DNA from 4 places in the Oceanobacillus sp. HCA-5259 genome. Region 1 is predicted to be linked to each of the others. Evidence: riboswitches for the same ligand, from Rfam matches in the RefSeq annotation. Region 1 holds a riboswitch; each other region holds the start of a gene.
What was found. Region 1 has a riboswitch for S-adenosylmethionine ahead of WKU33_RS03015 (cyclase family protein). Riboswitches for the same ligand answer to the same signal wherever they lie in the genome.

Region 1 (5,963 bases):
CCTCATTATTTTTGTTGATAATCCGCATGTCTTTCGGGTAAATCTGCAAATGCTTAATTTCTAATACTTCGTCATGTCGCTGGAACCTTCGCAGCAATACTTCAATCCGGGCAGCGAGTTCATCGGGATGAAAGGGTTTTGTCACATAATCGTCTGCAAAACGGAGACCTTCCAGTCTATCCTCCACGGCAGTTCGAGCCGAAAGCATAATAATTGGTATATCTGGTGCACTTTTTTTCAGACGCTTGCCAAGAGAAAATCCATCTAATCCAGGCAGCATTACATCTAAAATCGCTAAATCTATCGAAGTCAAATAGCTCTCCATATTTTCCCCAGACTGCAACCATGTTATTTTATAACCTCTTTCCGTTAAATCTGTTGAGACCCAATGACCTATTTCTTTATCATCTTCAATATATAATATATGAACCATATGCCCCTCCATTTATTATTCATGTTTTTTTATTATCATTTACTCTATTCTTTTATCTTAGCATAGTTAAAACCTATCATTACGATAGAAAATTTCTAATTGTTATAGCTACCTACTTGTTCTAAGCTAAATATAAGAGAAAAAGGAGGTATTCACATGCAGAAAGCAATATTTTATCATGCGGGTTGTCCAGTATGCGTCAATGCGGAAAAAATGGTATTAGATTATCTAGATGATTCGAAAGTAGATTTAGAAATTGTCCATTTCGAGGAAAATCCTTCTAGAATCAATGAAGCAGAAGAGGCTGGAGTAAAATCTGTTCCAGCATTAGTGCTGAACGGACAGACCTATCATATTAATTACGGCGCAAGTATGGAAGATGTTAAAAAAGACTAAAAACCAAAACAACACCCGAACCAATCTCCCTAGGGCGACGGTTCGGGCGTTCTGTACAGTGGGACAGGGGGGTCAGAGCACTTGTCCCACTGTATTTTCATAATTAGTATAGAAATGTAATTGATAAAACAGTTCAGACAACTTAGCACCTGAACTGCTTTTTTCATGGATTGATGTTAATAGCCTGATCCTCTACCCCACCTGCTACTGCTTTCGTCACTTCTCCGATAAAGGTTCTGGTTGCTGTACACATGAATTTATCTTTTCGATAGATAATACCAATTTCCCTTTGTGGGGTTGGATTTAGTATTTTCACAACTTTTATATCTTGATTATTTAAATGTTCCAAGTACGGCAGTGGTAAAATGGGGGCTCCCATACCTTTTTCCGTCAGTTGGATAATTGATTCCAATGTTGTCAGCTCAAGTGCCGGATTAATCGTGATCCCGACAGTTCGAGCGTAGCCCTTAATTAACTGCCGAAGTTGATAATTTTCCGGCATAAGTATTAATGGGATATTGGTAATTTGATCAAAGTTTACTGCCGACTTTATCGCAAGTGGATGACCTTTGGGAACAGCAAGTGCCAGTTCCTCTGTATATAATGAAATTTCCTCCAACTCATCATTTCCATTCGGCAGGAACGTAAGACCAAGATCCAGTTTATTTTCCAGTATGCTTCTTTCAATCTCTTCTGTCCGCAATCCATGGACAGACAGTTTGATATTCGGATAAAGAGCTTTGAAGCGAACTAGTGCAGGAGGAAGTAGGTAATTCATACAAGTAAGCAAGGATCCGATTGTAAGCCTTCCTCTTTCCAACCCATTCAGTTCTCCAATTGCCGCTTGTGCTTGTTCCAATTCATAGAAAATCTGCTTACAATGCTTATATAAAATCTCTCCGGCCTCCGTTAATGCAGTCTTTTTCCCTATCCGGTCAAAGAGCGGAATTCCTACCTCGCCTTCTAAAACTTTGATTTGCTGGCTTAATGTCGGCTGGGCAATGTTCAATTTCTCAGCAGCCCTCGTAAAATGCAGTTCTTCACATACAGTCATGAAATATTCCAGCTGTCTTAATTCCATTAAATCCCTCCTCCATCTTTATTATGGTCTAAACATCCATATACCGAACAACCTCAATAACTTTTCCATTATTTCCATTAAATCATAACCAACACACCCTGTATAGAAATCGGGACAAGTGCTCTGACCCCACGCGTCCCACTGGGACATGGGGTCAGAGCACTTGTCCCACTCCAGCACTTTTAACCTAAGTTCTCATAAACTATTGTGGGCTAATTTTATAAAAAGGAGTGGTTCCAGTGAGTAGAATCAATTTCAAATCATTTACCGGCCGCGTCACAAGTGTAGATGACTTTCCGATGTATCCGCCTAATGATAATTTCGGTTGTTACAAGTTTATATCTGTTCAGAATGATGCCGGTACTGTCGTTAACTTCGTTGCAGGACCAGATACGTTCTTTCTATATCAGGAAAAAATCAAAGTCGGGGATCAGATCACCGGTTATTATGATGGGGATGCAGCCACAATTTTAATTTATCCACCGCAATACCGGGCATTAGTTATCGTGAAGGAAAATCCATATAGCCAAGTAAAGGTAAGTTATTTTAATGAGCAATTAATCAGCAGTGACGGCTCTTTGCAGCTAAATATCGGTCCTGATACACAGATGCAATTAACAAACGGGCAAGACTTCAAACAAAACCCTGCAAGGAGAAATTTAATTGTTGTTTATGGTGCAGCAACAAAGAGTATTCCAGCCCAAACAACCCCTTATGAAATAATTATTTTTTGCCGGTAAACTGGGACAGGGGGTCAGAGCATTTGTCCCAGTTGGGACAGATGCTCTGACCCCCTGTCCCCGAATTAAGTGTTGACTTTTTTCTTGTTTCGGTATATTCTATTATTTAACTAATTTCTTAATATTTTTTTCTTATCAAGAGAGGTGGAGGGACTGGCCCTTTGAGACCTCGGCAACAGGCTTTTGGAGTACTGTGCCAATTCCAGGAGCATGCATTTGCTCGAAGATAAGAAGAGCCGGCAGATATGCTACCTAACCCTCTTCTTATTTCAAGAAGAGGGTTTTTTATAATTTTAGGGGGGATGAAATTGACGACAATACAAGCAGCAATAGAATTACAAAAAGCAATCTCACTACTGAAAGAAAAAGAATGGGTTGATTTGACTCACACTTTCGGCCCTGATTCACCGCATTTTGCAGCATTTGATGATGCCGCATTCAAGACACTTTACAACCATGACGATGGGTTCTTTGCCCAACTGTTCTCTTTTGCCGGACAATACGGTACTCATATCGATGCTCCAATTCATTTCGTAAGACATCAGCGCTACCTTGATGAACTTAAATTAAAAGAACTTGTCTTACCGCTCATAGTCATTGATAAATCAAGGGAAGCAGCACATAACCATGACTTCACCTTGACGAAAGAAGATATCCTCAAATTCGAAGCAGTCCACGGTGAAATTGAAGCAGGCACATTTGTCGCCTTACGTACCGATTGGAGCAAGCGTTGGCCAGATAAAGAGCGTTTTGAGAATAAGGATGAAGACGGTAATCCACATCTTCCCGGCTGGGGAATTGACGCTCTCGAATTCCTATTTGAAGAAAGAAAAATCAAAGCAGTCGGCCACGAAACCTTTGACACCGACTCCGCTATCGACGCTGCAAAAAATGGCAGACTCATCGGAGAATATTACGTACTAGAGCAAGACACCTATCAGATCGAACTGCTAACCAATCTGGATAAAGTTCCAACAAAAGGTGCCATCATTTTCAATATCGTTCCAAAGCCTGAAAAAGCAAGTGGATTTCCTGTACGATCGTTCGCAATACTACCCTAAATTAAATCTCTCACAACTGAAGTCACGAGTATTCTTGGTTTATTCATAAAGTGAAACTTCATTCAGTGAGGTAGCACAGAAGCAAAAAAAGTATGGGGTAATATAAAAGCATAGCTCCCCTTAAATCAAAGGCGGAAGTGCCCTTACAGTAAAAGATGATCGGCTAGAAAAACATTTCTGCCGATCATCTTTTTGAATATATTATTACCAAAATCAGTAAAAATGAAACTTTCCCACCCCTTTTTCCGTACCACCTAGAGAACACGATAGAGGAGGGAATAGAATGACCGAAATTGCAATGCAATTGACGAATGTCCGAAAACGTATCGGCAATAAGGAAATCATTAAAGGCCTTTCCTTTACCATTAATAGAGGGGAAGTATTCGGCTTCATTGGACCAAATGGTGCCGGGAAAACAACGACAATCCGTATGATGGTAGGGTTAATGAAACTTACAGAAGGCGACGTACATATTCTCGGCAAAAGTATTAAAACAGAATTTAAAGAAGCAATCCGTGAAGTTGGCGGAATCGTTGAAAATCCAGAGCTCTACCCCTTTTTAACAGGCGCACAAAACTTAAAACAATATGCAAGGATGATTCCAGGGATTACGCAGGAAAGAATTGATGAAACGGTTAAACTTGTCGGTCTGGAAAAAGTAATGAATGAAAAAGTTGGCCGATACTCACTTGGGATGCGACAACGAATAGGAATCGCCCAAGCTTTATTACATAAGCCATCCGTTCTCATACTCGACGAACCGACGAATGGACTAGACCCTGCCGGCATTCGGGAAATCAGACAATATATCCGGAAACTTGCAACCGAACATAATGTTGCAGTTATCATTTCCAGCCACCTATTGTCCGAAATCGAGTTAATGTGCGACCGGATCGGCATTATTAAAAATGGCGAGCTTGTGGCGATTCAAGCTGTGAAAGAAAATACACCAGCAGGCGAACAACAACTGCTGCAAGTGGAAATGGAAGCAACACCACTTGAAAAAGCCCTTGAAGTCGTCAATCGTAAAACACCTGCTGCCCAAACAAACGGTAAAATCACGTTCCAAACCGAGAAGGAGAATATCCCGCTACTCATTTCCGATTTGGTGAAAGAAAATATTCTCATTTATGAAGTGCAAGTCACCAAATCAACTCTCGAAGATAAATTCTTTGATCTGATTGGAGAGAATATCATTGACTAATTTTCTAAATCTCATACAAAATGAAGTGATTAAAATCTACCGTTTGAAATCGACTTGGGCAATGTATGTCATACTGGCATTAATCATTATTGGGGTCGGCCTGTTGGCAAAAACTTATGGGGACTTTATGACATATGAAGAAGATACGTGGAGAGAGACGCTGGAAACAGAGAATGCCGAATACATGAAAGATACGGAAGAATTTCCCGATATGGAGTCCTTTAATTCAACGTTCATTGAAATCAATAATTATTATTTAGAACATGATATTATGCCTGAAAGTTACGGTGCGTGGCAATTTGTAATGGAAAATGAGATGCTGCTTTCCCTTGTCAGTCTCTTTACCATCATCGTTGCTGCCGGTATTCTTGCTAACGAATTCCGCTGGGGAACGATTAAGTTGCTGCTCATCCGACCAATTTCACGGACGAAAATCTTAATATCAAAATATAGCGCCGTACTAATATTTTCATTTATAACGTTTTTATTCGTGCTCCTCTTCTCATGGATTATCGGAGGAATTTTCATCGGCTTTGACGGGATGAATCCTCATATCGTTCTTGAAAAAGGCGATGGAGTGGAATATGTTCCAGTTATTGGGGAGATTATAACCGATTACGGCTTCAGTCTTGTGAACTTGCTCATGATGGCGACATTCGCCTTTATGATCTCTTCCATTTTCAGAAACAGCGCGCTAGCAATTGGACTCGCAATTTTTCTTATGCTAGCTGGAAACCAGATTGTGTTCTTCTTCATAGAACGGGACTGGGCGAAATACATTCTATTTGCAAATACAAACCTGTCCCAGTACTTTAACGGGAACACACCGATGATGGAAGGAATGACACTCGGCTTTTCCGTTACCGTACTAGTTGTCTACTATATTATTTTCGCAGCAATTACCTGGATCTTCTTTGCGAAGCGGGATGTTGCAGGTCACTAACCGTTTAATAAGGTTCCGTCTCAATTGGCGGAACCTTTATTTTAAATAATGCAACGCCTGAAGATGGAGCAGTAACACCGGCCATCGCCTCTTTTTGAAGTATTG
Region 2 (5,963 bases), on a different contig from region 1:
GGCATAGGCCATTGAATTTCCTGCAAGACTTTTGAGTTCAATCACATCTTTACCTTGTAAAAATTGATCTACTTTTTCCGTCGGTCCAGACACGGCTACCGTTTGTTGTCTTAACACCTCTGAATCCTCCTGCAAAACGACCAAGCCTTCCTGCAAGATAATTACCTCTTCAAACATTAAACTCACCTCATCAATTAAATGGGTGGAAAAGATGATTGTTCTTGGATAATCCTCGTAATCCTCTAACAATAATTCATAAAATCGTTTCCGTGACGGCGCGTCCATTCCAATATATGGTTCATCAAAAACGGTAATCGGAGCCCTGCTCGCTAAGCCAACCGTGATACCTAAAGCAGACTCCATCCCTTTGGATAATGCTTTTACTTTTAATCGAGGTGTTAGATTAAATTCTTTTAATAAATCTTCTGCAAAGGAGTAATCCCAATTCGGATAAAAGTAAGAAAATATCTTTAACACATCTTTGATTTTCAGTTCTTTGGGGAAGTTATTGGATTCCTTAATCAGACAAATCGATTCCGTCAATTCTTGCTGATCGAATGGATTTTCACCAGCAATTTTTATTTCTCCACTCGATGGCATAATTTGGCCACTAAGAATATTCATGAATGTCGTTTTCCCGGCACCGTTTCTCCCAAGCAGACCGTAGATTTTATTTTTCTCGAGTGCAAAAGATACATGATTTAATGCATACTTTTCTCCATACTTCTTACTCAAATTATTCACTTCAATCTTCATATCCTTCATCCTTCCTTTGCAGCATTTCTATAAGTTCTTCATCTTTAATCTGAAGCTTTTTTGCTTCCTCTTTGAGTGGTAGCATGTAATTGTCATAAAAAGTCTGTTTCCTTTTCTCCATAACAATCTCTTTTGCTGTTTCGGTAACAAACATGCCCACCCCTCTCTTTTTAACCAATATTCCTTCTCCGACCAACTCATTAATCCCTTTTCCAGCGGTTGCAGGATTAATTTGATAAAAGGCAGCAAATTCATTCGTTGATGGTACCCTGGTCCCCGTCTGATAGGATTCATCCATAATCGAATCCTCAATTAAATCCTTTATCTGCATGAAAATTGGCTTGCTGTCATCTAGTTTTTTCTTCATTTAAGTTCATTCCTTAGTTGGTTAATTACTTATGTAATTAACCATATAACACCTTCAGATAAATGTCAATCCCATTTTCTAAAATTAAGCTTAAAAAGGCTCGATCCCACATATGCAGAATCGAGCTTGTCTATAATAATTTTGCCATATAATATTCATCCATGAACTCATCACCTATAAGCAAGGAATGCCTTTTGGTCCCTTCTATTTCAAACCCTGCTTTTCTATATAATGAAAGAGCTGTATCATTCTTCGTAACCACAGTTAATTCCAACCTTCGAATATTCCTATCCCGTGCCCAACGATCCAACCGATAAAATAGTTTTGTACCAATTCCTTGTCCTCTCTTGGCTTGTAATATGCCGACAACGATATAAACGGAATGCTTATTTCTTCGTGCCTTTCCACCTATTGCAAAAAGATAACCCACTAAATCCTGCTCCTTTTCTGCTACAAATATCGTAGAATTTTCACTTGCTTGTATGCTTTTGATCATTTCCACTTGGCTCTCTGCCTGAACTTCTCTTTCACCAGATTCCCAGAGCATATATTTTGAATTTTTTTCGACTTCCTTTATAAGATTAGCTAATTTTTTTGCATCAGTTGTACTAGCTTTTCTAATAATCATCACTTTCTCCCCTTAATTCTATATTTATTAATTATTCTAACTCAATTAATCTTACCATATATTTCAAAACTAAATTCCTAGTTATTAATGGAATTAATCTTAAACAGTTAGAGGACTGGATTGCGATCAACCCAGTCCAATACTAAAGGCATTTTTTGTTACATGTTAATTTTTCTTTTGTACAGCAATCCAAATTTCGCTATAAACAAATAAATCCCCCGTAAATGAAATTTCATTTCAGGAGCCTCAACCAATTCATAATCTGATGAAGGGAGCCACTCAGAAACAATTCATATTTTTCAGCATCGCTTATTCCCTCCTTCATAAGATTATTATAATAACAATTGAAAACGAATACCCGAAAAATTAGAACCGGATATTGTCGGTTTAAAACACGAATAGCATTAACTAAATTTTAAAATAATTATTAAATTTTCTCTTGACATTTATACGAAACCTATGTAGAGTAAAAATTATCAAAATTAAATATGTAATTTTCTTATCTAGAGAGGTGGAGGGACTGGCCCTTTGATACCTCGGCAACAGACTTTTTGAAGCACTGTGCCAATTCCAGTAGCGTTAAGCTTGAAGATAAGAAGAGAAACTAGTAATGCGATTTAAACCTCTTCTTATATTAAGAAGGGGTTTTTATTATTTTATTACATATAAAACAGGAGGAGAAGAAATGAAACGTACTCTAGAACAAAGGTTAAAAGAAGGAACAGTTATTGTTGGAGAAGGGTATTTGTTTGAATTGGAACGAAGGGGTTATTTACAAGCAGGGTCATTTGTACCGGAAGTGGCACTAGAAAACCCAGAAGCACTTAAACAAACCTATAGAGATTTTATGAATGCTGGATCTGATGTGATCTTAGCGTTTACGTATAATGGTCATCGAGAGAAGCTTCGCATTATTGGTAAAGAAGATTTATTAGAGCCGCTAAATCGGAGTGCAATTCGGTTGGCAAAAGAAGTAGCCAAGGAACACCCGACAGAGGAAGCACTTGTTGCGGGAAATATTTCGAATACAAATATTTTTGATCCAAATAATCCAGCTTCCAAGGAAGAAGTGAGAAGTATTTTTGCAGAAATGGTGAAATGGTGTAAGGAAGAGGGCGTTGACTACATTGTTGGTGAAACATTTTATTATCATGAAGAAGCATTAATCGCCTTGGAAGAAATTCAAAAACAAGGTTTACCTGCAGTGATTACGTTAGCCTTATTTGCGGAGAACATTTTAAGAGATGGATATACGGCAGATGAATCATGTAAAATCCTTTCTGAAAAGGGGGCATTAGTAGTTGGTCTGAACTGCTTCCGCGGACCTGATACAATGCATTCATACTTAGTGGACATCCGAAAAAATGTAGATGGCTATGTGGGCGCTCTACCACTTCCATATCGGACAACGGAAGAAAATCCGACATTCTTTAATTTGCCTGATGCCGGATGCAATTGCACATTGCCTACGGAAACAACTTTCCCGACTGCACTTGATCCGCTTTACCATAATCGTTTCGAATTAGCGGAATGGGCAAAAGAGGCAAAAGAGGCAAAAGAAATTGGTATTAATTATATCGGCTTATGTTGCGGTGCTTCACCTGCAATGCTAAGAGAAGTTGCAGAAGCTGTCGGAGTTGAAACAATAAATTCAAAATTCTCCCCGAACATGGAGAAACACTTTTTATTTGGTAATGATGAAACACTTAAAAAGCACAACACGGAATATCGTACAAAGGCATAATAAGATGACTGTTTTTTAATGAGTAACCCAACTTTAGCACTGTTAAATTCATAAAAATGCTCTACATCACTGTACAGAAGATAATAAGAAATGAAACAAGTTAACAATCAATCGATTTAAATAAAAAAGCTTACCATACCGAAATGTATTTGCTACAGCCAGCACATTTCTTTCGGGTAGGGTAAGCTCTCTCCTCATTTTAAATTTCGTAGTGCTTTTAAACATGATGATTATATTTATTCTTCGTCCACTTCAATATCTTCATCGACTACAGGGGCCTCCGGTTCATCATCAAAAAAGTCTGGCGGATTAGGTGGTGCGGAGGCATTATTACTAATACTGATTTCAACGGTATACGTCATTGGTACGAATTCATTGAATTTACTCATATTCACCACTGTTCCCTTTACTTCTGGAGAATAGACATACTTGACTATATACTTAATATCAGCGCCTTTTGATTGATATTCATCAAAGAATAACCGTGGCAGATCTCCTTCCATTTGACCACGGAAATCAGCTAAATACGGCTTACCTAATGAATACGTAACAGTAACACCCTTATCATCTTGGTCCGTTAATTTGGTTTCCGCCTCAACGGATTGGGAAATGAATCTTCCATAAGGTATGTCTGTATTGTATCTCTCTTTTACCGTCACATCTAAATCCGGGTAATTGCTAACTGCTTCCTCCGCAGTCAGTCCCCAAAAGTTTGGAACGACCGTAGCTTTACCTACAGATACCTTCACTTTCATCTTATCTCGTTTTGCTACCTTTTCATCTGCAGCTTCACTTTGACTAATAATATGTTCTGGCTCGATACTGTCAGAGTCAGCTTCTTCATAAGTCATGTCAATTTCATTCGTTTCTGCCCACTTTTCCACTTCTTCTTTGGGCTTTCCTGTAAAGTCAGGTACCGTTATATTCTTTTCAAAAACTTCCTTTCCTTTTGAATAATAGACGGCTGCACTGTGTTTACGTTGATATTCCGCCTCATCGACCCCACTATCCCGGATCGTAGTCTTAATATATTCCCCTTCTTCAAGGTCATCACTATACTCTGTAACCAATTGCAGGTTTTCCGCTTTATTTTCGTCAATCCAATTCCGTGCTTCCTCCTGGCTCATTTCCGAAAAGTCTGGGAGCGGTATAACCTCTTCTGGATCTGGTCCCAAGCTGCTCGTTAACTCTAGAGTCTTCCCTTTCCGTATTTTATCCCCAGCAGCTACACTTTGCTCAAAAACCTGATTGGCATCATATTCCATATTATACTCCTGGTTTAATTCAATTTCGACATCATTCTCACCTGCCCATTCCCGGGCCACGGATACAGACTCTCCTACAAAGTCTTCAACCTTCACATGGACAAGCAGATAATAGATGAAGAAAATCAAACCACAAGCTAAAACGGATCCTGAAATAATCAGCCACATCCGACGTCTCTTTTTTCTTCGGTAGTCCAGATCAATTTCCACTTCTTCTTCGGCATCCCGCTGTCGGCTGTTCCGTGTAGGGGAAGGCGCCCGCGGAGGATCGGTCTCAAGTTCAGATTTGTTATCTTCTATTTCCGAAGCAGGCGCTTGGTTTTCTTGGTTTTCCTGGTTTTCTCGTTTTTCCGGCAACTCTGTTTCTTCTTGATTCTCTGTTTGCCTATCTTGCTCCTCTTTTACTTGTTTATCTTTATCTTCCTCTTGCTCATTCAGCATATCTTGATACTTATCTTTATTAAATTTTGATAAAAAATCACTCATAAGAAGATAGTACACCTTTCCTTAGCAAGTAAGCCTGATCCGATTGCACTGCAATTTCATTGGAGTGCGTTACGACAACGACACATTTATCATGTTCGTGTGCCATTTTCTTAAAGATATCAATGATTTCCTGCTCCATCTCTTCATCCAAGTTCCCCGTCGGTTCATCGGCAAGAATCAACTCTACGTTCGTCGCCAGCGCGCGGGCAATCGCCACACGTTGCTGCTCTCCCCCGGAAAGCTTGTTAACCGGACGATCGGCTTTACTTTGTACAATCCCGATATAATCTAGTAAATTATATGCAACTGTTTTTACATCTTCCGGAATGTCATTTTCTGTAATTGACATCGGAATCAACACATTTTCCACCGCAGTGAAGGTCGGGATTAAATTATAGCTTTGAAAAATAATACCGACATTATTACGGCGATACTTTTCATAGCCTATTTTCTTAATATCTTCATCATTAAACAAAACGGTCCCGCCATGCGGTGAATCCAAAGCACTGAGTAGGGATAAAAGAGTCGTTTTCCCTGAACCGGATTGCCCTAAAATCGTGTAGAACTTCCCCTTTTCAAAAGAAACAGATGTGTCTTTCAATATATAACGACGCTTGTCACCATCTTGATAATAATAATTTAAATCTTTCGCTTCTAATATCATCATTTCACCCCTCCATTACATCAGTATTTTCTTTGGATTCAACCGTAAAATAT
Region 3 (5,963 bases), on a different contig from region 1:
GATATAACAAGGCAAGCAGTAAAAGGAGAACCTACCGTCATTATCCATGATGGTGAACTCGATATAAAAGCTTTGAAAAAGAATAAGCTTGAATCGGAACAGTTGCGTACAATGCTAAGGCAACAAGGCATTTTCTCAATTAATGAAGTGAAATATGGAATACTCGAGCCAAGCAGACAGCTGAGTGTGTTAGAGTATGAACGATCCGTACCAGTCACAGCAGAAATGCTTTCCATCCAACCAAAAGAAGCAGCCCTTAGCTATCTAGTGATTGATGAAGGGAAAATAGTAGGAACAATACTAGAAAAAATCGGAAAAAGTGAAACATGGCTAAAGTCAGAACTTGCGAAGTTAGGCTATACCGAAATCAGTAAAATCTATTACGCGGAATGGTCTAAAAATGACGGCTTTACAATTCGCGGTATGATGAATGAGGTATGAGCTAAAAAGAGCAGAAGACAGACCAAGTAGGCCCGTCTTCTGTTCTTTTAGTATCCAAGCTGATTGTCAATTTCAGCGATGATTTGTTTTGATTCCTGATATTCCCGTTCGCGTTTCCGCTCTACTTTCATTCGGTTTGCTAAATTCGATTCGTATTCGGCAATGCTCATTTTATGATATTCGTTCATTGCCTTCTCCATTTCTTGCGTATAATACTCATTATTAACCGAATTAATAATAAACCACTCCTTTGTTTTCTACATTAAAAGGTTAACACAATAACGCTACCCTGCTCAAAGGAGAAATAAACGTATAGGGTGGAGTATTTAACTGGAAATGAACGATGCTGTAATATAAAGAAAGGAAGCATAAACATTTAAGCTTATGCTTCCTTTTACTACCGATTTCACAAATTTTAATTGCTTCCGCCAACCGGAACAACTGCCCCATCATAATTTTCTAAGATGAAGTTTTGGATTTCTTCCGATTGTAAAACATCAACTAATGTTTGGAACGCAGGATTGTCTTTGTCCTTACTGCGGACGGCGATGACGTTTACATACTCTGAATTCTCGTCTTCAATGAATAACGCATCTTCTAGCGGATTCAGGCCTGCATCGATGGCATAGTTTGTGTTGATTGCAACTAATGCATCCGGCTCCGACTCGTACATTTCTGGTAATAACAATGGATCCACATCTGGTGAGAATGTTAGATTCAATGGATTGTCTACAATATCATCAATTGTTGCCGTAGATTTCTCTACACTCTCATCCAATGTAATCAAGTCTTGTTGCTCAAATAATGAAAGAATACGTCCATGGTCAGGAATGGAACGGCTGATGATAATCTCTTGACCATCCTCAATCTCATCAAGTGATGTGATATTCTTCGAGTAAACACCCATCGGTTCAATATGGATTCCATCAATATAATCTAAATCATACCCTGTGTCATCAATTGTTTGATCGAGGAACGGAATATGCTGGAAGAAGTTCGCATCGAGCGTACCCGATTCCAAGTCCTCATTCGGTAATACATAATCTTGATACATCTCGATTGTTATATTGATTCCTTCCTCTTCAAGCAACGGCTTAGCTTCTTCTAAAATTTCGGCATGGGGTGTACTTGATGCGCCAATAACGATATCAACCGGTTCTGTGGCTTCTTCTCCAGCGGTGTTATCTGCATCATCTGCACCATTTGCGGTATCTTCTTTTTCTCCACTTGTACCACATGCAGCCAGCAACAGAATGAATGATAGTAGAATTAATCCTAGAAACTTTCTCATCTTTATTCCTCTCCTTTTTATCTTTTATCTATTTTATTGGTAATGAAATCTCCAATAAATTGAATAATAAATACAATGATCAAAATTATTATCGTACAAATAAACACAAGATCAAAGTTCCGGCGCTGGAAACCATAGAAATAAGCATAATCTCCAAGACCGCCTGCCCCAATTATTCCTGCCATCGCGGTATAGCCGATAAGTGCAATAGCTGTAACGGTCAGCCCTGATACGAGAGCTGGTAAGGATTCAGGTATCAATACTTTAAATATAATCGTACTCGTCTTCGCACCGATTGATTTTGCAGCTTCAATGACACCTTTATCAACTTCCCGGAACGCAATCTCCACAAGCCGAGCGTAAAATGGCGCGCTGCCGATAATTAGCGCTGGTAGCGCAGCACTTGGTCCTCGAATCGTCCCAATAAGGAAATTTGTAAATGGAAATAATAACAGAATCAATATTATAAACGGAATCGAACGGAATACGTTGACAACAGATGCGGTTATTGCATTAATGACTTTATTTTCCCAAATACCGCCTCTTGCTGTAAGAAATAGTAATAATCCAAGAAGTATTCCGATGACCAAGGTGCCTAATAGCGAAATAATTGTCATATAAAAAGTTTCATTAGTCGCTGTTAACAGCTCGTCCATATTCACATTTTCAAACATTTAGGATGACCTCCAATTCCACGGAGGTTTTCGTTTGAACATAGAGAATAGCACGGTCAATTTCCGCATCCTCACCAGTAATTTGAACAAACAATGTTCCGTAACTTCCGGTCTTCGTATTCGTAATCTTGCCTTGGATAATATTGATATCGATGGCAAACTGTTTCGCAAGCTGACTGATTAAAGCTTTGTTTGCTGATTCTCCGATAAATTGCAGTTTGATGAGCTTTCCTTCTGGATTATCTTGCAGCATACTTGGGATCGCATCCTCTTCCTCTGCATTTCCCATCACCTGGCTAACAAATTTCTTTGTTATTTGTTGTTTCGGATGAAGGAAAACATCGAGGACATCTCCCATTTCCACTACTTTTCCCTCTTCCATAACAGCAACCCGGTGGCAAATTTTCCGGATGACCTGCATTTCGTGGGTAATCAGAATAATTGTGAGTCCCATCTTTTCATTGATGTCAACGAGTAGATCCAAAATAGATGTTGTCGTTTCCGGGTCAAGAGCAGATGTCGCTTCATCACAAAGTAATAGTTTCGGTTTGTTCGCCAGTGATCTAGCAATACCGACACGCTGTTTTTGTCCACCACTTAATTCAGATGGATAAGCATCTTCCCGACCAGTTAAACCGACCAAGTCGATCAATTCTTGAACCCGCTGTTTACGCTCCGTTTTGCTCACTCCAGCAATTTCAAGCGGGAATGCAATGTTCTCTGCCACAGTCCGCGACCATAGTAAATTAAAATGTTGAAACACCATTCCAATATCTTGGCGTGCAATGCGGAGATCATTTTTCTTCAAACGTGTTATGTCTTTATCACCTATTGTTACTGATCCACCTGATGGCTCCTCCAACCGATTGAGCAAGCGGATGAAGGTACTTTTACCAGCACCACTATAACCAATAACGCCAAATATTTCTCCTTCTTTTATATCCAGATCCAAATCATCAACTGCAATGATTTGCCTTTCTTTTGTAACGTATTGCTTCCTTAAACCTTTAATGGAAATCAACGTACTATCTCCTTCCAAATAAATCAAAAAAGCGTCTTTCTATTCGAGAACAGAAAGACGCTTTTACCTATAGTTGCATTTCTTGTTCTCTTATCTATCAAGATATTAGCAGGAATTGGCACCTTTCAAACGACTTTGAAGGTTGCCGCGGTTTCACAGGGCCAGTCCCTCCACCGCTCTCGATAAGAGCATACCTATTCAATTAACATAAAGAAATCATAGCATGAGTTGAGTTATGCTGTCAATAGCTTTCCCCAGCGAAGAGCTCAGGCTTATATTCGAAAAGATAACGATAAATATTACCGGTAGAATAGAAAGTATACACTTTCTCCTTTACTTCATTATTCTCCTTAATTAATAAACAAGGCACGTTCTCTATTTTATGTTCGTGTAAGAAAGCTTCTTCAAAATTGGCATTCATTTCATAAAATATTTCTTCGCCATGAATGTCTTCAATTTTTTCAAGTATCGTCCTAGCGATATGGCATGTGCCACAAAATGGCGAATAAATATATAATAAGTAAGAATCTTTCTTTAGCTGTTTTGATATTACTTTCTGCATAGACTCACCTGACTAATATAAAAATGTTGGTCGTACTGAAAAATGTTTTGCAACGAGTAAGGAGGCAAGGATTTTATAAGGGGTAGTTGCGACTTCACGGTAATCCCTGCTAATATAAATATGGTCGGCATGAGGGAGTTCCCGTGCCAGTTGTTTTCGTAGTTTCAAGCCATTTTTATCTTCATCGACAAAGATGTAGACATCATTTTCATCTAAGTTATATGTTTCTAACAGCTCATCAAACCAATGGACGCTTAGTGAGCCGTTTGTACAAATAATCGTGACTTCTTCGCTTAGAATTTCTTCTATCTTACGTTTATCTGTCAACCCCTCCACAATAATAACTTTTTCGGTTTCGTGCGCTATCATACCCTGCCACTCCTTATCCGATCAAATCATCCACCTATTATAGCATATGAAAGAAAGGAGGCTGACTATACTGTTTTATTGTATAGTTAGTCCCCCTCCTTTTTTGTCTTGCTTTAGTATTATTCTTCTATGATTGCTTTGTATTCTTCAGCTGTCAGTAAATTATCCCATTCGCTTGCGTCCTCTAGTTCTACAACGATCATCCAAGCCTGTTCATATGGAGATTCGTTGACAAGTTCTGGGCTGTCTTCCAATTCTTCATTGATTTCAACTATTGTCCCTTTGACTGGTGCATATAGCTCGGAAACTGTTTTTACCGATTCTACACTGCCAAATGAATCGTCCGCTTCGACTGTGTCGCCCTCTTCCGGAAGTTCGACAAACACGATATCTCCAAGTTCATCTTGAGCGAAATCAGTAATTCCGATGCGCACTTTATTGTCGCTCTCTTTCTTAATCCACTCGTGCTCTTTCGTATAACGTAAGTCCTCTGGTAAATTCATCGGTTATCATCCTTTCCGTTTCTTCTACTCCAACTATACAATGGATAGATTAGAAAATCTACTGTACATCACATTTTCTCTTTACCTTCTGTACTAATTCCAAGTTGATTCGTATTCGTCTTCTTTAAAACCAACAGTGATTTTGTCTCCCATCGCTGCTATCGGCCGTTTTATCAACATGCCGTCAGAAGCTAGGTATTCTGCCATTTCTTCAACTGAAGCATCTTTAATCTTCTCTTTCATATTCAATTCGCGATATTTTTTACCGCTCATATTAAAGAACTTCTTCGGTTCTAGACCACTTTTTTCAATTAATTGTAAAATCTTATCCTTAGATGGTGTATCCTCAACGATATGGACTGCCTCAAAGTCGATATCGTTCGCTTCCAACCACTTCTTCGCATTTCTGCACGTGCCGCATTTTGGATACCAGTAAAAAGTCATACTCATTTTAAAAACCAGCTCCTTTATGTAATTACCACTATTTTAACATAGAAGGTTTGTTGACACATGTATTTGCTACAGAGCTCGTATGGTTTTAAAAAAATCGTCCGGAGCATATTCTATACTCCGGACGAACTGAAATTATACGATATATTTTTCACTTTCGATGAGTGATTTGGCGATTTCCCGTTTCTTCGCAATAACATTCGTCGGTTCATGACGGGTCAATTTACGTAAGGAAGAGAGCATCATCCGTAGAGTATCTCCATCTTCCACCGCAATTAAGATCTCTTTTGCCGCTGCCTCAATCCGATTGAATGCTTCCTGTACATATACTTGTGTATAAAGCAGTTTCAGCTCATTCTTCTCCTCTCCCGTCTGATGAATCGCTTTTTCAGTACGGAGGAGGGCTGATTCCATATTAAAGACATCTCCAACCATATTGGCCAAGTGGACGAGAATTTCTTGCTCATTCTCAAGTTTCTGCATGTATTTCTGTGCCGCCAAACCTGCACCTAAGAGAACAATTTTCTTTGCATTACGCACTAAATGCTTTTCCTGATCAAGTGGTTCTGTGCCAACTTCTTCAGGCATCATCATCATAAGCTCTTCCTGAAGTCCTTGGGCTTTCTGTAATAATGGCAGTTCCCCTTTCATT
Region 4 (5,963 bases), on a different contig from region 1:
TTCCCGAAGTTCTCGAGTAATTTTTCGCGCTTCCCCTCATCCATCATGACATAAATGCTATGTCGAGCTTTTCTAGGGGAAAAACCTACTATCGGTGCATCGCCTTCATGGCCAGAAGCATATTTATAATGGTAAGAACCATAACCGATAATACTTGGTCCCCACATTTTCGCTTTTCTTCCAGTTACACTCGAGAAAATATCCAACAATTTATAAGCATCTTCCCGCCGTTTCGGATGGTCTACCGATTCGATAAACTCCACGACATCCCGATCATTTTCTTTCGTTTTTAATTCATACATAAATTCAATCTCCCTTAACTCGTAAGTTAATCACGTATTAACGTTCTGTAATATCCCCTCCTCTATACATGAGGGAAACCCAATATGTGAAGGGGGCATAAACAGTCCGTAAATCCCTGATTCGGTTCAACTAACATTCCGTGGGGGGAAAGGAATTCCCCACGGAATGAAGTTTCACTTTATTATACAAACGAATATTGTAATGAAGAAATGCTCCCGACATTCCCGCTGTTTTTAACAATCTTTTCCTAACTTGTTTCCCTTCCCGTAACGATTCAACCTTTTCATCACTTAAATATAATGCAACAAGACCTTTAGGGATGAACTGATGGAAAGTCGAATCAGGTAGGTCCCGCGTACGGTCTTCTGCTAAGTGTATAAAATATTGTAACCGTTCGAGAAGCTCCACATCATCCCGGTAGTAATTACAAAAATTTAAATCTCCTTCCATTTCGTCTTCTTTTTGATCAATATAATAATCAAGTAAAATATGCAAGCCTTGCACAGATGGAAAATAACTGTACATTATATGTTGCGGAAGCGATGCAGTCATTTTCCCGCCCATTGCATAAGACACAAGACAAAAAATGCCAAGCGTTGATCCAGACGCTGCTGCAAATTCATACCAGCTTAATCCAAGCGCTTTATCTTTCTTTTCCTTATACCAAGTTGTCAGCCGCGGGATACGCTCTTCCACTTTGACGTGTTTATGTACTTGAAGGTCCGCATACAGCGTCCATAGTTCTAAACAATATTCCTGGATTTGTTCATAGTCGTCGATGTCTTTCAATGCAGCTTGACACGTAAGCACTAATTTCTCAAGATAACCCCCATCAGCTTTCTCCGACCGATAAGCATAATAATCTTGCAAAGCTGCTTCAGGACGGAGCGCATCCTTCATCGCCTCATGGAGCATACGAAAATCTTTCGGATCAAGTGATGTACTGCGATCACAGAGATTATCTAAGTAATCGCTGATCGTCTGATATGCAACGATAAAACGAATCGCTTTTTCATACTTCATTCCAGCAAGCAATGCGAACACAGCACCACCCTGACAATGGAATTTTTTTGAATCGATACTGGCTAGGGCTTGTAGTTGCAGTTCCTTATCTGGAATAGCTGCTGCTTTCTCTTCCCACCCTTTCATCTCTTCCTCAACAATAGGAAATAAAGTGTTGTAGACTTCATATAGTAACCCAGTTGCTGTATTCGGTATTTGCATTCCTTGCGCCTCCATCATTTCATCATTTTTACATAGATTTGTTATACTATCATTATTATCAACATTGAGCTTAAAAAATACAAGGGAATAGGAGTGTTCATATGATTGATCATTATCAGGGGGTTTATCCAAAAATTCATGATTCAGTTTTCCTAGCAAAAAACGCTGTTATAAATGGAGATGTCACAATCGATGAGGATTCGAGCATTTGGTTCCACGTTGTAATCCGCGGTGATATCGCACCAACAAGAATTGGTAAACGAGTCAGCATCCAAGACTTGACCGTTCTGCACCAAAGCCCTGATAATCCACTTATTATTGAAGATGACGTTACGGTCGGCCATCAAGTCACCCTACATTCAGCCATTATTAGAAAGAACGCCCTTATTGGTATGGGAGCAATCATCCTAGATGGGGCGGAAATCGGAGAAAATGCATTTGTAGCAGCAGGAAGCCTCGTGCCACCGGGGAAAAAAATTCCACCAAACACCTTATATATGGGAAACCCTGCAAAATACGCAAGAGACCTAACAGCGGCTGATTACCAAGAAATGGAACGGGTAAGAAAATCCTACGTGGAGAAAGGTCAATATTATAAAATACATACAGATTTGGGGAAAAAATAAATTTTCCTTTATACAATAAGAGCTATCCCGACTCAACGGAATAGCTCTTATTGCACTTCATATAAAGTGAAACTTCATTCAGTGGGGAATTCCCTCCCCACTGAATGTTAGTTGAACAGAATCAGGGATTTACGGACTGTTTATTCCCCACCTTCACATGTCGGACTTCCCTCCTATTTAAGGCAGGGATATTACAGACCGTTAATGCGTGATAAAACTATTAAAACGTATGAGCAACACCGAACTATCCTGTGAGGCACGATTACTACGCTACTTTGACTACTGGATACGCTAGTACAATCGGTCTTCGGTGGGACGAGTAACCTCATGTCCCCGGCAGCCGCGAAACTATACCATAATGACGTTTCCACCTTCGCGCTTTTTACTTTTCACAAACTATCTTTTGCAGTTCTTCAACTTTATCAAGTTTTTCCCACGGGAAAATAATGTCGGTTCTGCCGAAATGTCCATAAGCCGCTGTATTTTTATAAATCGGCTTCCGTAAATCAAGCATCTCGATCAGCCCTGCAGGTCGAAGGTCAAATAGCTTACGCACCGCTCCCACTAATACTTCTTCCTGATACTCGCTCGTTCCAAATGTGTCGATTGTGATGGATACAGGCTCTGCAACACCGATCGCATAAGCAAGCTGTACTTCACATTTTGCAGCAAGCCCTGCCGCCACGATGTTTTTCGCTACATATCGAGCTGCATAAGCTCCGGAACGGTCCACCTTTGTCGGATCCTTCCCACTGAAAGCACCTCCGCCGTGACGTGCGTAGCCTCCGTACGTATCCACGATGATCTTCCGGCCCGTTAAGCCGACATCACCTTGCGGACCGCCAAGCACGAAGCGGCCAGATGGATTGATGAAGTATTTTGTATCTTCATCTAAAAGCGCTTCTGGTATAACCGGTTTTATAACATACTCTCGAATGTCAGAAATAATCTGTTCATTCGGAATGTCTTCATGATGCTGAGTAGAAACAACGATTGTATCCACACGAACTGGTTGATTCTTTTCATCATATTCGACGGTAACTTGTGTCTTCCCATCTGGACGTAAATAATCCAATACCCGGTTTTTTCTTACATCGGAAAGACGTCTTGCAAGCTTATGGGAAAGACTAATTGGAAGTGGCATATATTCTTCCGTCTCTTTCGTCGCATAACCGAACACTAATCCTTGGTCACCTGCTCCGATTGCTTCTATTTCTTCTTCCATCTTCCCTTCTCTTGCTTCAAGTGCCTTATCGACCCCACCGGCAATATCAGGTGATTGCTCATCAATTGCAGTCATGACGGCACAAGTTTCATAATCAAAGCCATACTTTGCTCGGGTGTAACCAATGTCTTTCACCGTCTGGCGGACAATTTGCGGTATATCTACATAAGTTGTAGTTGTGATTTCACCTGCTACGAGCACCATTCCCGTTGTAACGACTGTCTCGCATGCCACACGTGCATCTGGATCTTCTTTTAAAATATCATCCAGTATCGCATCAGATATTTGATCCGACATTTTATCAGGATGTCCCTCTGTTACTGATTCTGAAGTAAATAAACGACGATTTGCATTTGCAGCCATTTGGCTTGTTCTCTCCTTTGTAATATGTAACGGAACCCAATCTCCATTCGTTCCATTATTCAAAGCATGAAAATAAAAATCCTTTCCCGCAAGTATGAGGAAAGGATTAATTAGCCTTTCACTCTTATTGTTCAAGGAAAATTCCTTGCAACAGATTAGCACCTTTCACAAATCGTGAGGTTGCTGGGCTTCACCGGGTCTGTCCCTCCACCAGCTCTGAATAAGAATTGAAATTATTATAACCTTATTTAAAAGGGATTCGTTACTTAATAATCGATTACTGAAAAATAGCGTATCATATTTCATTATTTTTTACCAGTTTTATTTTCATACTGTCTGTTCTTTGTTACAATCAAATATAGAACAACATATTGAAATCGTTTTCCAACAAAAATGATAACGAACTAAAATAGGTTACCGACAGTTCTCAAAAAATTTTTCAATTAGTATGGACTATTCCATTTAATGTGTTATACTAATGTCAGATTTAAGATAAGCGATAAGGAGGAAGTTTGCAGTCTTCCTTCAACAAAACCTTTTAAAAGGCAGGAGAATAAGAATGAAAATGGTGGAGAAATCATTGACAAACCAACTATTAGAACACGAGAATTTGAATCGAAACTATTCAGTAGCTCGTCTGGTGGAACGCGTGTTAGATCGAAATGAAGGCGTTCTAACTTCAACAGGAGCAGTAACTGCAACTACAGGTAAATATACAGGTCGTTCACCGAAAGACAAATTTATTGTTAAAGACGAGATTACGGAAGATACGGTTGAATGGGGTCCAGTGAATCAACCGATCGATGAAGCTTCCTTTGATAAGTTACACGAAAAGGTAGTAAATTACTTAATGGAAAAGGACGAAGTTTATCAGTTCCAAGGCTTTGCTGGAGCGGATGAAAAATATCGTTTACCGATCCAAGTAATTAACGAATTTGCCTGGCATAATCTTTTTGCCCGTCAACTATTTATAACACCTACAGAAGAAGAACTTAAAACACATCAAGCAGAATTTACGGTTATTTCAGCACCGCATTTTAAAGCAGACCCTGCAGAAGATGGGACGAATTCAGAGACATTCATCATCATTTCCTTCAAGAAGCGTGTCGTATTAATCGGGGGAACGGAATATGCAGGGGAAATTAAAAAGTCGATTTTCTCTGTAATGAACTATCTGCTGCCACAGCAGGATGTTCTATCGATGCACTGCTCAGCGAACGTTGGTCAAGAGGGTGACGTGGCATTATTTTTCGGCCTATCCGGAACCGGAAAAACGACTCTTTCTGCTGATCCATACCGCCGGTTGATTGGTGATGATGAACATGGCTGGAGTCCGAATGGTGTATTTAATATTGAAGGCGGCTGTTATGCTAAATGTGTTAATCTTTCTGCAGAGAAAGAGCCACAAATTTTCAACGCGATCCGCTTTGGTTCTGTACTTGAGAACGTTACGATTGATGATGTGACAAGTGAACCAAATTATGACGATACGAGCTTGACGGAAAATACCCGGGCAGCTTATCCGGTAGATAATATCGATAACATCGTCACTCCAAGTGTTGCTGGTCATCCGAATACGATTATTTTCTTAACGGCCGACGCGTCTGGAACATTGCCACCGATCAGCAAGCTTACGAAAGAACAGGCTATGTACCATTTTCTAAGCGGCTATACTAGTAAGCTTGCTGGGACAGAGCGCGGCGTGACGGAGCCGGAAGCGACCTTCTCTGCTTGCTTTGGATCCCCATTCTTACCGCTCGCACCAGCGAAGTATGCGGATATGCTTGGACAAAAAATCGATCAGTATAATTCTAATGTATTCCTCGTAAACACGGGTTGGACTGGTGGGTCTTACGGTGTTGGAAACCGAATGAAATTATCCTATACACGCGCGATGATCCATGCCGCGCTAGAAGGTGAATTGAATCATATCGAAACAATAACCGATGATATATTCGGCTTGCAGGTTCCTGTTCACGTAGCAGGTGTGCCTGATGAAGTACTCATCCCGAAGAATACATGGGAAGATAAAGCGGCCTACGAACAGGAAGCGAAAGCACTCGCTAAGAAATTCCACGAGAACTTTGCGAAGTTTGAGAACGTGAGTGATGCTACTAAAGCAGCAGGTCCCGTGTATAAAGGGTAACAATGTATCCTCATCCCAAAAGGATAATTATAAATTTTATTAACAGCGACTTCGCTGGGACTTCCGATTTTTTATT

Region 2: linked by a shared signal. The riboswitch ahead of WKU33_RS09815 (homocysteine S-methyltransferase family protein) and the one ahead of WKU33_RS03015 (cyclase family protein) in region 1 are both predicted to bind S-adenosylmethionine.
Region 3: linked by a shared signal. The riboswitch ahead of WKU33_RS08190 (methionine ABC transporter ATP-binding protein) and the one ahead of WKU33_RS03015 (cyclase family protein) in region 1 are both predicted to bind S-adenosylmethionine.
Region 4: linked by a shared signal. The riboswitch ahead of metK (methionine adenosyltransferase) and the one ahead of WKU33_RS03015 (cyclase family protein) in region 1 are both predicted to bind S-adenosylmethionine.

The regions. Positions count from the first base shown of each region.
Region 1 covers NZ_JBBKBV010000003.1:112,269-118,231, forward strand. The annotation lists gene WKU33_RS02995 (response regulator transcription factor) at 1-433, opposite strand, end outside; gene WKU33_RS03000 (thioredoxin family protein) at 590-829, shown strand; gene WKU33_RS03005 (LysR family transcriptional regulator) at 993-1,910, opposite strand; gene WKU33_RS03010 (hypothetical protein) at 2,210-2,650, shown strand; SAM riboswitch class I at 2,780-2,883, shown strand; gene WKU33_RS03015 (cyclase family protein) at 2,959-3,711, shown strand; gene WKU33_RS03020 (ABC transporter ATP-binding protein) at 3,995-4,915, shown strand; gene WKU33_RS03025 (ABC transporter permease) at 4,908-5,858, shown strand.
Region 2 covers NZ_JBBKBV010000014.1:34,435-40,397, forward strand. The annotation lists gene WKU33_RS09795 (ABC transporter ATP-binding protein) at 1-756, opposite strand, end outside; gene WKU33_RS09800 (GntR family transcriptional regulator) at 746-1,123, opposite strand; gene WKU33_RS09805 (GNAT family N-acetyltransferase) at 1,254-1,751, opposite strand; SAM riboswitch class I at 2,248-2,349, shown strand; gene WKU33_RS09815 (homocysteine S-methyltransferase family protein) at 2,437-3,495, shown strand; gene WKU33_RS09820 (PASTA domain-containing protein) at 3,732-5,246, opposite strand; gene WKU33_RS09825 (ABC transporter ATP-binding protein) at 5,239-5,910, opposite strand; gene WKU33_RS09830 (ABC transporter permease) at 5,926-5,963, opposite strand, start outside.
Region 3 covers NZ_JBBKBV010000010.1:92,814-98,776, forward strand. The annotation lists gene WKU33_RS08170 (DUF421 domain-containing protein) at 1-441, shown strand, start outside; gene WKU33_RS08175 (hypothetical protein) at 489-629, opposite strand; gene WKU33_RS08180 (MetQ/NlpA family ABC transporter substrate-binding protein) at 857-1,732, opposite strand; gene WKU33_RS08185 (methionine ABC transporter permease) at 1,750-2,406, opposite strand; gene WKU33_RS08190 (methionine ABC transporter ATP-binding protein) at 2,399-3,427, opposite strand; SAM riboswitch class I at 3,515-3,616, opposite strand; gene WKU33_RS08195 (thioredoxin family protein) at 3,669-3,989, opposite strand; gene WKU33_RS08200 (toprim domain-containing protein) at 4,002-4,358, opposite strand; gene gcvH (glycine cleavage system protein GcvH) at 4,478-4,861, opposite strand; gene WKU33_RS08210 (arsenate reductase family protein) at 4,955-5,311, opposite strand; gene WKU33_RS08215 (acyl-CoA dehydrogenase family protein) at 5,447-5,963, opposite strand, start outside.
Region 4 covers NZ_JBBKBV010000002.1:5,042-11,004, forward strand. The annotation lists gene WKU33_RS01325 (DUF1801 domain-containing protein) at 1-302, opposite strand, end outside; gene WKU33_RS01330 (tetraprenyl-beta-curcumene synthase family protein) at 433-1,527, opposite strand; gene WKU33_RS01335 (gamma carbonic anhydrase) at 1,629-2,153, shown strand; gene metK (methionine adenosyltransferase) at 2,536-3,741, opposite strand; SAM riboswitch class I at 3,863-3,968, opposite strand; gene pckA (phosphoenolpyruvate carboxykinase (ATP)) at 4,307-5,887, shown strand.